2 regions of the Streptomyces sp. NPDC058663 genome follow, and region 1 is predicted to be linked to the other one. Evidence: riboswitches for the same ligand, from Rfam matches in the RefSeq annotation. Region 1 holds a riboswitch; the other holds the start of a gene.
What was found. Region 1 has a riboswitch for cyclic di-AMP ahead of ACFWVV_RS00945 (M23 family metallopeptidase). Riboswitches for the same ligand answer to the same signal wherever they lie in the genome.

Region 1 (5,744 bases):
GACGGCAAGCAGCCGCCGCGCGACGGCTCGCTGCCCGACGTGATCGGCGCCGAACTGCGCGAGGTCGTCGAGGAGGAGGTCCCGGCGCGTGCGCTGATGGCCGCCTACCGGCTGCCCAGCGACGGCACCCGCGAGGCGGACGCCGCCGACCTGGCGCTGACCGTACTCGGCGGCGGGGAGTCCTCCCGGCTGCACAACCGGCTGGTCCGCCGGGACCAGACGGCGGTGGCGGCCGGCTTCGGCCTGCTGCGGCTGTCCGGCGCCCCCTCGCTGGGCTGGCTGGACGTCAAGACGTCCGGCGGCGTCGAGGTCCCGCAGATCGAGGCGGCCGTCGACGAGGAGCTCGCGCGGTTCGCCGCCGAGGGCCCGACGGCCGAGGAGATGGAGCGGGCCCAGGCCCAGCTGGAGCGCGAGTGGCTGGACCGGCTCGGCACGGTGGCCGGCCGCGCCGACGAACTCTGCCGGTACGCCGTACTGTTCGGCGACCCGCAGCTCGCCCTGAGCGCCGTCTCCCGCGTGCTGGAGATCACCGCGGAGGAGGTCAGGGCCGTCGCCGAGGCACGCCTGCGCCCCGACAACCGGGCGGTCCTGGTGTACGAACCGCTCGCCGCCGCCGACGTACCGCACGACACGCAGGAAGGGGCGGACAAGTGACGGAGACCGCAGCCGTGACCAGCGAAATGCAGTTCCACCCGCAGCCGCAGGCTGGCCTCGCGACGCCGTGGGCCTTCCCGGCCCCCGAGCGCGGCGCCCTGCCCAACGGTCTGACCGTGCTCCGCAGCCACCGCCCCGGCCAGCAGCTGGTGGCCGTCGAGGTCTTCCTCGCCGCGCCGCTGGAGGCCGAGCCGGAGGGCCTGGACGGGGTGGCCACGATCATGTCGCGCGCCTTCACCGAAGGCACCGACAAGCACACCGCCGAGGAGTTCGCGGCCGAGCTGGAGCGCTGCGGCGCCACCTTCGACGCGTTCGCCGATCACCCGGGCGTGCGCGTGTCCCTGGAGGTGCCGGTCTCCCGGCTGCCCAAGGCGCTCGGCCTGTTCGCCGACGCCCTGCGCGCCCCCGCCTTCTCGGACGGCGAGATCGAGCGGTTGGTGCGCAACCGGCTCGACGAGATCCCGCACGAGGCGGCGAACCCGTCCCGGCGGGCCGCCAAGCAGCTCTCCAAGGAGCTCTTCCCGGCAGCCCTGCGGATGTCGCGCCCCCGTCAGGGCACCGAGAAGACGGTCAAGAACGTCGACTCCGCCGCCGTGCGCGCCTTCTACGAGGCACACGTCCGTCCGGCCACCGCCACCGCGGTCGTCGTCGGCGACCTGACGGGCACCGACCTGGACGCCGTCCTGGCCGACACCCTGGGCCAGTGGACGGGCAACACCGCGGAGCCGCGCCCGATGACGCCCATCACGGCCGACGACACCGCACGGGTCGTCGTCGTGGACCGTCCGGGCGCCGTGCAGACGCAGCTGCTGATCGGCCGCATCGGCGCCGACCGGCACGACCGTCTGTGGCCCGCCCAGGTCCTCGGTACGTACTGCCTGGGCGGCACCCTCACCTCCCGCCTGGACCGTGTCCTGCGCGAGGAGAAGGGCTACACCTACGGCGTACGCGCCTTCGGCCAGGTGCTGCGGTCCGCCGCCGACGGCAGCGGCGCCGCCATGCTGGCCATCAGCGGTTCCGTGGACACCGAGTCGACGGGACCCGCACTGGACGACCTCTGGAAGGTCCTGCGCAAGCTGGCGGCCGAGGGTCTCACCGACGCCGAGCGCGACGTCGCCGTGCAGAACCTGGTGGGCGTCGCCCCGCTCAAGTACGAGACGGCGTCGGCCGTCGCGGGCACGCTGGCCGACCAGGTCGAGCAGCACCTGCCCGACGACTTCCAGGCCCGGTTCTACGCCCAGCTCGCGCAGACCGGCACGGTGGAAGCCACCGCGGCCGTGGTGAACGCCTTCCCGGTGGACAAGCTGGTCACCGTACTGGTGGGCGACGCCTCCCGGATCGCCGAGCCGGTCCGTGCGCTCGGCATCGGCGAGGTCACGGTCGTCACCGGCTGACGGTGTGTACCGGGGCCGCGGCCCCGGGAGACCGCGCCGGGGCACGTGGTGGATGCCGTGCGGGTGACCGATCAAAGGTCATCCGGCACGGCCTCGCAAAGCAGGACAAGGAGGACCCTGGCGGCAGATAAGTCGCCGGGGTCTTCCTGTATGTCCGCTTTGTTGGGGAGGTGGCGTGTCTGCCGTGTGGGCTGCGTTACAAAATCCCGTCTGTGTTTGGAGATTGAAAGAGAGCCCGCTTAGCGTCGGTCCGGCTGCCCGCCAGAGTGCGCCGCAAACCGCGGCACCGGGCAGCCATCGCCGAGTCCCCGTCAGGCGCGAGCCTGGGGAGCCGGGGACCCATATGAAGTCCCTGGGGTGAATCGGACGCCATTGCCCTTCACGGGCCGGTGGGGTCCGTAGGAGACCTTCCTGCTCCGAACCCGTCAGCTAACCCGGTAGGCGAGAAGGAAGGAAAGGAAACAGCCACTTCATGGCGTTCACCCGTGCCGCCGGGAAGCACCGTCGCCCCTCCGTGCTGTCGCGCAGGAGCGCGAACATCGCCGGAGTCGCCGCCCTCACCACGACCGGCGTCATCGGGACGCTGGCCCCGCAGGCCCTCGCCGCCGAGCAGGACCTGGCCGCCGAGGACACCGGCGCCATCCGCACCGTCGTCATGGACTCGGTGCCGCAGACCCTCTCCGAGAAGGTCGAGGCCCAGGCCGCCGCGCAGCTGGAGGCCTTCGAGAAGGCCGAGGCCGAGCGGAAGGCCGCCGAGGCCCGCAAGGCGGAGGCCAAGCGCAAGGCCGAGGCGAAGATCAAGAAGGAGCGGGAGGAGCGCGAGCGCGCCGCCCGTGAGGCCGAGCGCAAGCGCCTCAACACCTTCCAGCTGCCGGTCGCCGGTTCGTACGTCTCCACCGGCTACCAGACCGGCGGTGCCATGTGGTCCTCCGGCAGCCACTCCGGCGTCGACTTCCACGCCTCCTCCGGCAGCTCCGTCGTCGCCGTGGGCGCGGGCACCGTCGTCGAGGCCGGCTGGGGCGGCGCCTACGGCAACAACGTCGTGATCAGGATGAACGACGGCTCGTACACCCAGTACGGCCACCTCTCCTCGATCGGCGTCTCCGTCGGCCAGTCCGTCACCCCCGGCCAGCAGATAGGCCTCTCCGGGTCCACCGGCAACTCCTCGGGACCGCACCTGCACTTCGAGGCCCGCACCTCCCCCGAGTACGGCTCGGACATCGACCCGGTCGCCTACCTGCGCGGCCACGGCGTCAGCGTCTGACCCGCCCGCTCCGCCCGCTCCGCCCGCTCCTCCCGCTGCGCCCCGGCTCCCCGCGAGCCGGGGCGCAGCTGTTTAACCTGCCGGTGATCTCCCGAATTCCTGCCGTAATTCCCCGGTGTTGTCATGGAGCGGACAGCAGATGCCGGTGGGCAGACGGAGGTTCGGGCATGCGCGTTCCCGCGCGTTCGGTGTGTACGGCGATCCGGGACGACATCGTCTCCGGCGTTCTGCCCCGCGGCAGCCGGCTCACCGAGGAGGTGCTGGCCCGCCGGTACGGCGTCTCGCGCGTCCCGGTCCGGGAGGCGCTGCGCACGCTGCAGGCCGAAGGCTTCGTCACCACCCGCAGGCACATGGGCGCCTGCGTCGCCGAGCCGACCGCGCAGGAGGCCGCCGACCTGCTGGAGCTGCGGGTGATGCTGGTGCCGCTGGGGGCGGCGCGTGCGGCCGTCCGGCGTACCGAGCCGCACCTGAGGGTGTTGGGCGGGCTGGTCAGGCTGGGCCGGGAGCGGGCCCGGCGGCCCGAGGGCGAGGACCTCACGGCGCTCGGCAGCTGGTTCCACGAGACGCTCGCCCAGGCCTCCGCCAGCCCCGGGCTCATCACTCTGCTCACCCAGCTGGGGCACAAGATCGCGTGGATGTACGTCGCCGAGAGCCCGGCCAGGCCCGCCGAGACGTGGGCCGAGCGCGGGGCGATCGTGGACGCGGTGGCGCGGCGGGACGCGGACCGGGCCAGGGCGCTGACCGCTCGGCACGTGGAGCAGGCGGTGTCGGCGTACCGCCTGAGGACCGTGCGGGCCGCCGCGGACCTGGCGGGCGGCAGGAGCTGACGCGGGCCTTGCCGGTCCCGGGCTGTAGGTACCGGTCCGGGCTGTAGGTACCGGTCCGGGCTGTAGGTACCGGTCCGGGCTGTACGTACCGGCCCCGGGCTGTACGTACCGGCCCCGGACCGGTTGCGCCCCGGACCGTCCCCGCCTGCCCCTGGCCGTACCCACCGGCCCCGTATACGAGCGCGGTATACGGGGCCGGGCACGCGGAAGCCGCGGCTCCCGGTGCTGGGAACCGCGGCTGCCGCGGAGATTCGCCCGTACGGGCGCGGCCTTCTGGAGGCCGCGGGGGTCAGACGGTCTCGGGGAGTTCGTCCAGGCCCTCGGCGACCAGCTTCGCGAGGCGGTCCAGGGCGGCGTCCGCGTCGGCGGACTCGGACCCCAGCACGATCTCCTCGCCGCCCTGCGCGCCCAGGCCCAGCAGCGCCAGCATCGAAGCGGCGTTGACCGGGTTGCCGCCCGCCTTGGCGATGGTGACGGGGACGCCGGTGGCCGTGACGGCGCGGACGAAGATGGAGGCGGGGCGGGCGTGCAGGCCCTCGGCCCAGCCGACGGTGACGCGGCGCTCAACCATGGTGTAGCCCTTCGTGTTCATGCTTGGTTGTCTAGACCAGTCTCTCATGTGGTGCGGGCTGCTCTGCCCGGCGGAAGCCTCGGCGAAGATCCCGCCGCACGTCCTGCCGGAAGCCCCGGTGCGGAGTACTGCCGACCGCGCCGCTCCACCCGGAACAGGACCAGACTGCCCCGCACTCTCCGGCCCCGCGAGTCGTAGGCTGCCTCCATGGGCATGGCTGCGGACGATGCGGATCAGGCGAAGCAGGACGCGGGCCCCGGGGCCCCGGAGTTCGTGTACCCGGACCACTGGGAAGCAGACGTGGTGCTGCGCGACGGCGGGACCGCGCGCATCAGGCCCATCACCACCGAGGACGCCGAGCGGCTGGTCAGCTTCTACGAGCAGGTCTCCGACGAGTCGAAGTACTACCGCTTCTTCGCGCCCTACCCGCGGCTCTCCGCCAAGGACGTGCGCCGCTTCACGCACCACGACTACATCGACCGGGTCGGCCTCGCGGTCACCGTCGGCGGAGAGTTCATCGCGACCGTCCGTTACGACCGCATCGACGCCGACGGAATGCCCGCCTCCGGGCCCGGCGCCGACCAGGCCGAGGTCGCCTTCCTCGTGCAGGACGCCCACCAGGGGCGCGGTGTGGCCTCGGCCCTCCTCGAACACATCGGGGCGGTGGCCCGCGAACGGGGCATCCGGCGCTTCGTCGCCGAGGTGCTGCCCGCCAACTCCAAGATGATCAAGGTGTTCACGGACGCCGGCTATCAGCAGCAGCGCTCCTTCGAGGACGGGGTGGTGCGCCTCGAATTCGACCTGGAGCCCACCGACCGCTCCCTGGCCGTGCAGCGCGCCCGCGAGCACCGGGCCGAAATGCGCTCCGTGCAGCGGCTGCTGACGCCCGGCTCGGTGGCCGTGGTCGGCGCGGGCCGGGCGAGCGGAGGCGTGGGCCGCACGGTCCTGCGCAACCTGCTCGCCGCCGGATTCACCGGGCGCACGTACGCGGTGAACGCGGCCCTGCCGCCGGACGTGACCGAGCTGGACGGGGC
Region 2 (5,744 bases), on a different contig from region 1:
CGCTGCCGGTCTCTGCCTGCCCCAGGAGTCATGAGATGGCGGAGCTCACCGAAGCGCAGACTGCCGCGATGGCCGCGATCGCCAGGGCGGCCGACGACATGGCCTCCTCCGGCGGGTCCGACAGCAGGAAGGCCGACTGGAACGACGGAGCAGGCCGCTCCCCGGTTCTCGGCTTCGTGGAGGACCGGGCGCCGCGCGGCCTCGTCCTGAGGGTGTTCCTGTACGTCGCCGTCGGCCACGTCTTCGCGGCCTTCATCTACCTGCTCTTCACGCTCGGCGGCAAAGGCTGACCGGGCCGGGCCGATCGGGCCGGGGGCCGGGCGGGCCGGGGCTGCCCGGGACCACGCCCGGCCGGCCCCGGGGCGGGACCGCGACCGCACCCAGGGCGTTAGTGGGACCGCGACCGCACCCAGGGCGTTATACGGTCAGCCGCTCGCGCAGTGCCTCGCGCGTGGCGGCGCTGAGCCCCAGGCCCTGGGTCAGGTACGTCTCCGTGTCGCCCCAGGTCTCCTCGATGGAGGCGAAGGCGGCGTCGAGATAGCTGGCGCGGGCGTCGAAGAGCGGGCCCAGCAGCGCCATCACCTCGTCGTTCATCGCCTCCGGGGAGCTGCTGCTGCGGTGCACCCTGTAGCGGCGGTGCGGGTCGTTCGACTTCAGGTAGTCGGCGGTGATCGCCTCGCGCTCGACGCCCACCGCGAGCAGCGTCACCGCGACCGACAGGCCCGCCCGGTCCTTGCCCGCGGCGCAGTGCATCAGCGCGGGGACACTGTCCTCGGCGAGCGCGTGCAGCACCCGGCTGTGCTCGGCGGTGCGCTCCTTGATCATCCGGTGGTAGGACTCGGTCATCCGGTCCGCGGCCCTGCCGTCGCCGAGGATGCCCCGGAGCTGTTCTATGTTCCCGTCGCGCACCATCCGCCAGAACTCGGCTCCGTCCGCCGGGTCGCTGAGCGGGATGTTCAGGTTCCGCACGCCGGTGAGCTCGACGTCCGGGCCCTCCATCTTCTGGTCCGCGGCATTGCGGAAGTCGAAGATCGTGTGCAGACCGAGGGAGTGCAGGAACTCGGTGTCGGTCCCGGTGGCGTGCGCCAGGTGGCCACTGCGGAACAGCCTCCCGTACCGCGTCCGCCGCCCGTCCGCGGTGGGCAGACCGCCCACGTCACGGAAGTTCCGCACCCCCGCGAGCACGGGCTCCGCATCGGTGGACGTCGAAGGGGCGGGGACCTGCGGCACCTGCTGCGTCACGAGTGCTCCTCTGGGGTCGTTCGCCGGCCGGCGGTGGCCGGGCGGGGGGCGCGTTTTCGACGATACGACATGGGTCAGACACAGCCGCCCCGGTGACCGACTTGGTGCGTTTGTCGCCTCTACGGCCGTTTGCGGGGGCGATACGGAGAGCCGAGTGAGCAGAATCATAGGCACGGCGGGGCCTCCTGGTGCCGAGGCGTCAGAAGGCAGGCCAGGTACGGAAATCGGGCCGCGGGACGCCGGTGCCCCGGGCGGAAAATCGTGAAGAAGAGGTGCGCACGGCAAGGAGAAGAAGGGAACGGCTTGTTCCGGCGGACCGCACTCGCTTACGGTCACCGTCAATCCGGGTGGACCGCCGAATCCTGCCACCTCCCGGAATCCGCACCCATATTTCTTCGTGTGGCAGGAGCGGGGGACCCAGGTAGTACGCCGGCACCGGAAGACGCGAGTCGACCGGTACGGCTAGGGGTGAAGCCGCGCTCGACAGAGCGCGACCGGGCATCTCCAGCCCGAACCCGACAGCTCACCTCGCAGGCGCCGGAGAGGAAATCGTCATGCCTGCAAAGGGTAAGCACCGCCGCCCGAAGTCCAGTTCCACGCTCACCCGCGGTTTCGTCGCCGCCGGTACGGGTGGTGCCGCACTGGCCCTGCCGCTGATCGGCGCCACCGGGGCGCAGGCCGCGCAGCCCGCCTCGGCCCCGGCCGTCGCACCGGGTCACGCGGGCCCGTCGGAGGCCCAGCAGGCCCCGAAGATCCAGCTTCCCCAGCAGCGGACCGCCGAGCGCGCCGCGGCCCCCACGACGGACACCGCCCGCGCGGCCACCCGTACGTACTCCGTGGTCTCGGGCGACCACCTGTCGAAGATCGCCGCCGCCGAGCAGGTCCGCGGCGGCTGGCAGAAGCTCTACGAGGACAACCGGTCGGTCGTCGGCGGCGACCCCTCGCTCATCCACCCCGGCATGAAGCTCTCCATAGGCGCCAAGGCCTCCGGCGCCAAGGCGGCCCCTGCCGCGAAGCCCCAGGCCGCACCCGCCGAGCGCAAGGCCTCCGAGCGCAAGGCCGAGCGCACCGAGGTCCGCACGGAAAAGCGGGCCGAGAAGCGCGAGCAGCGTACGGAGAAGCGCGAGCAGCGCACCGAGCGGCGCAGCGAGTCCCGCGCGCAGTCGGCGAGCTCCGGCTCCAGCTCCGGCTTCACCGCCCCCGTGCCCTCCGGCGTCTCCACCCCCTACCGCGCCTCCGGTGGCAGCTGGTCCAGCGGCTACCACACCGGCGTCGACTTCCGCGCCTCCTCGGGCACGTCGGTCAAGGCCGTCGGTCCGGGCACCGTCGTCTCCGCCGGCTGGTCCGGTTCGTACGGAAACGAGGTCGTCATCCGGCACAACGACGGCCACTACTCGCAGTACGCCCACCTCTCCGCCCTGAACGTCCGCTCCGGCCAGAGCGTCTCCGGCGGCCAGCAGATCGGCTACTCCGGATCCACCGGAAACTCCACAGGGCCGCACCTGCACTTCGAGATCCGCACCGGCCCCGGCTACGGCTCGGACGTCGACCCGCTGAACTACCTGCGACGGAACGGCGTCTCGATCTGACGCGGACAGAGGCCCGCCCGGCCTGAGGACGGGCCCGCGCCACGCTTCTTCCGCCCGCCCCCGTACCGGCACCGGTACGGGGGCGGGCCGCGTCCGCAGCCCGCCCCCGTATTCCGGGCTTGGACGAATCTTGACCGGTGGCATATCTCACCCTCCGTCACCCCCTCCCTACGGTGGCGTAGGTCACTTGCGGAAGTGGAGGATGTGTCGACGTGGCAGACGATTCGATTTCATTCAGCGCAGGCACCATCGGGTCGTACGCGGCGATCGGGGACAGCTTCACCGAAGGGGTCGGCGACCCCGGGCCCGACGGCGCGTACCTCGGCTGGGCCGACCGACTGGCCGTCCTCCTGGACGACCGGGTACCCGAGCACACCTTCCGGTACGCAAATCTCGCCGTACGGGGCAAACTTCTCGACCAGATCGTCGCCGACCAGGTCCCCAGGGCCCGGCAGCTCGCCCCCGACCTGGTCAGCTTCTGTGCGGGCGGCAACGACATCATCCGTCCTGGCAGCGACCCCGACGACGTGGCCGAGCGGTTCGAGAGGGCCGTCGCCGACCTGACCTCCGCCGTCGGCACGGTCATGGTGACCACCGGCTTCGACACCCGGGGCGTCCCGGTGCTGCGCCATCTGCGCGGCAAGGTCGCCACCTACTCGGCGCACGTGCGGGCCATCGCCGACAGGTACGACTGCCCCGTCCTGGACCTGTGGTCGCTCAGGTCCGTGCAGGACCGGCGCGCCTGGGACGGCGACCGGCTTCACCTCTCGCCCGAGGGCCACACCCGGGTCGCCCTGCGGGCCGCCCAGGTCCTCGGCCTGGAGATCCCCGCCGACCCGGACGAGCCCTGGCCGCTGCTGCCCCCGCGCGGCACCCTGGAGGCGCGCCGCGACAACATCCAGTGGGCACGCGAACACCTCGTGCCGTGGATCGGCAGGCGGCTGCGCGGCGAGAGCTCGGGCGACCACGTGGCGGCCAAGCGGCCCGACCTGCTGCCTCTCTGAGGAACCGTCAGCCGGACAGCTCCGCGGCGCCGATGAGGGACGTGTTCCCGTCGACGGTGCAGGCGTAGGCCCCGGCCCGCGCGCCGAGCGCGGCACACTCCTCCAGACTCCGGCCGGCGAGCCGCCCGTACAGGAAGCCGGAGACATAGGCGTCGCCCGCACCGTTGGAGTCCACCACCGGGGCGGGCGGGACCGTCGCCGGGACATGGCGCGGCGTGCTGCCCGTGTCAGGGGTCAGCAGATACGAGCCGCCCGCCCCCGCCGTCGCCACCACGGCCCCGGCCCTGCCCTCGCGCAGAATCTCCCGCATCACCTCGCCGATCCGGGTCCCGGCGCCCGCCGCGCTCAGGAACACCAGGTCGGCCCGGAGCGCGAACGCCCGGTGGTGCTCGGCGACGCCGTCCCAGTCGTGCAGGTCCGTGGAGAACGGAACGCCGGACTCCACGAAGTCGTCCAGCAGATGCCGGGCGAAGCCCATGATCGACACATGGGCGTGCCGGGCACGGCGCAGGTGCGGCAGGAAGAAGTCGCGCGGCATCCGCAGGTCCCCGGGGTCACGGGCGTCGTAGAACGACATCCGGCGGCCCGCCGGATCCACCAGGTTGACGGCCCGCCGGGTGCCCGCCGCCGACACCAGGGCCTCGAAGTCGACATCGCCCTTGGCCATCCGCTCCCGTACCTGGCCACCGGTCCAGTCGTCACCGATGACGTCCAGGAACTTCACGTCCAGCCCCAGCGCCCGGCAGCCCAGCGCCACGTTGCCGCCCGTGTGGCCCGGCCACTCGCGGACGGGTGCCACCCCGACGGAGTCCGCGAGCGGCACCGGCAGCGCGTCGACCCGCACCACCGTGTCCACCCCGCTGCCGCCCACCACCAGGACGTCGTAACCGCCGCCGTCCCGCTGCCCGTTCTCCCCGGTCCGCCCCTGCTGTGCCACCGTGCTCCCCTTTCCCGTGCCCCGGCCCCCGACGGGCCCCAGTATGCGTGCCGGGCGGGCGCCCGGTCCGCCCCTCGGGGGTTGGTCCGCGAACTGAATACCGGCAGGTGAATTCCGCCCGGTGACGGGAGTGGCGCGGCCCGCCGGCCTGCGGGCACTGCTGGGATGTTCCCGCTCCGCCCACAGCCCGCCCGGCCGCCCCCCTCGGGCCTCCGGTCTTCGAAAGGACCCCCCGTGTCCGTACCTCCGCCCGTACTCTCCCGGGCGCTCGCCGCGGCCGCCCTCGCCGGTGGTCTGCTGGTGACGGCGGCCCCTCCGGCCTCCGCGCTGCCCGGCGTGGCACCCGGCGCCGTCGTTCAGGCCGCCCGGCCGGTCCCCTCCACCATCACCGTCACCGGTACCGGCGCGGCCTCCGCCGCACCGGACCTGGCGGTCGTCGGCATGGGAGCCGAGGCCACCGCCCCCACCACGAAGGCCGCGCTCGCCGCACAGACGAAGGCGGCCGGGGCGATGCTCGACGCCGTCCGCGCGCAGGGCGTCGCAGACCGCGACATCCGGACCGAAAGCCTCTCGCTCAGCCCCGTCCACGAGTACCGGGACAACGTCACCAAGCTGGTCGGCTACCAGGCCGCGCAGAACTTCTCGGTCAAGGTGCGCGACCTGGACCGCACCGGGGCCGTCGTCCAGGCGGCCACGGACGCGGCCGGCGACGCCGGGCGCATCCACTCCATCGCCTTCGACGTGGCCGACCCCACCCCGCTGCGCGCCGAGGCCCGCAGGGCGGCCCACCTCGACGCCCGCGCCAAGGCCGAACAGCACGCCGCCCTCAGTGGCCGCACGCTGGGCCGGCTCGTCTCGGTCACCGAAGCGGACAGCGGGCGCCCCAGCCCCTTGCCGATGCCTCCCGGGGCGGCAGCAGACAAGCCCCTGCCTGTCGCTCCCGGAGAGGTCAGGGAGGAGATCACGCTGACC

Region 2: another riboswitch for cyclic di-AMP. It lies ahead of ACFWVV_RS21005 (peptidoglycan DD-metalloendopeptidase family protein); the one in region 1 lies ahead of ACFWVV_RS00945 (M23 family metallopeptidase).

What each region holds. Positions count from the first base shown of each region.
Region 1 covers NZ_JBHXRV010000001.1:232,824-238,567, reverse strand. The annotation lists gene ACFWVV_RS00955 (M16 family metallopeptidase) at 1-654, shown strand, start outside; gene ACFWVV_RS00950 (M16 family metallopeptidase) at 681-2,048, shown strand; cyclic di-AMP (ydaO/yuaA leader) riboswitch at 2,337-2,507, shown strand; gene ACFWVV_RS00945 (M23 family metallopeptidase) at 2,521-3,312, shown strand; gene ACFWVV_RS00940 (GntR family transcriptional regulator) at 3,480-4,139, shown strand; gene ACFWVV_RS00935 (HPr family phosphocarrier protein) at 4,429-4,710, opposite strand; gene ACFWVV_RS00930 (GNAT family N-acetyltransferase) at 4,918-5,744, shown strand, end outside.
Region 2 covers NZ_JBHXRV010000027.1:108,670-114,413, reverse strand. The annotation lists gene ACFWVV_RS21020 (helix-turn-helix domain-containing protein) at 1-34, shown strand, start outside; gene ACFWVV_RS21015 (DUF6126 family protein) at 36-290, shown strand; gene ACFWVV_RS21010 (tyrosine-protein phosphatase) at 418-1,242, opposite strand; cyclic di-AMP (ydaO/yuaA leader) riboswitch at 1,586-1,792, shown strand; gene ACFWVV_RS21005 (peptidoglycan DD-metalloendopeptidase family protein) at 1,797-2,831, shown strand; gene ACFWVV_RS21000 (SGNH/GDSL hydrolase family protein) at 3,044-3,835, shown strand; gene ACFWVV_RS20995 (carbohydrate kinase family protein) at 3,843-4,712, opposite strand; gene ACFWVV_RS20990 (SIMPL domain-containing protein) at 5,007-5,744, shown strand, end outside.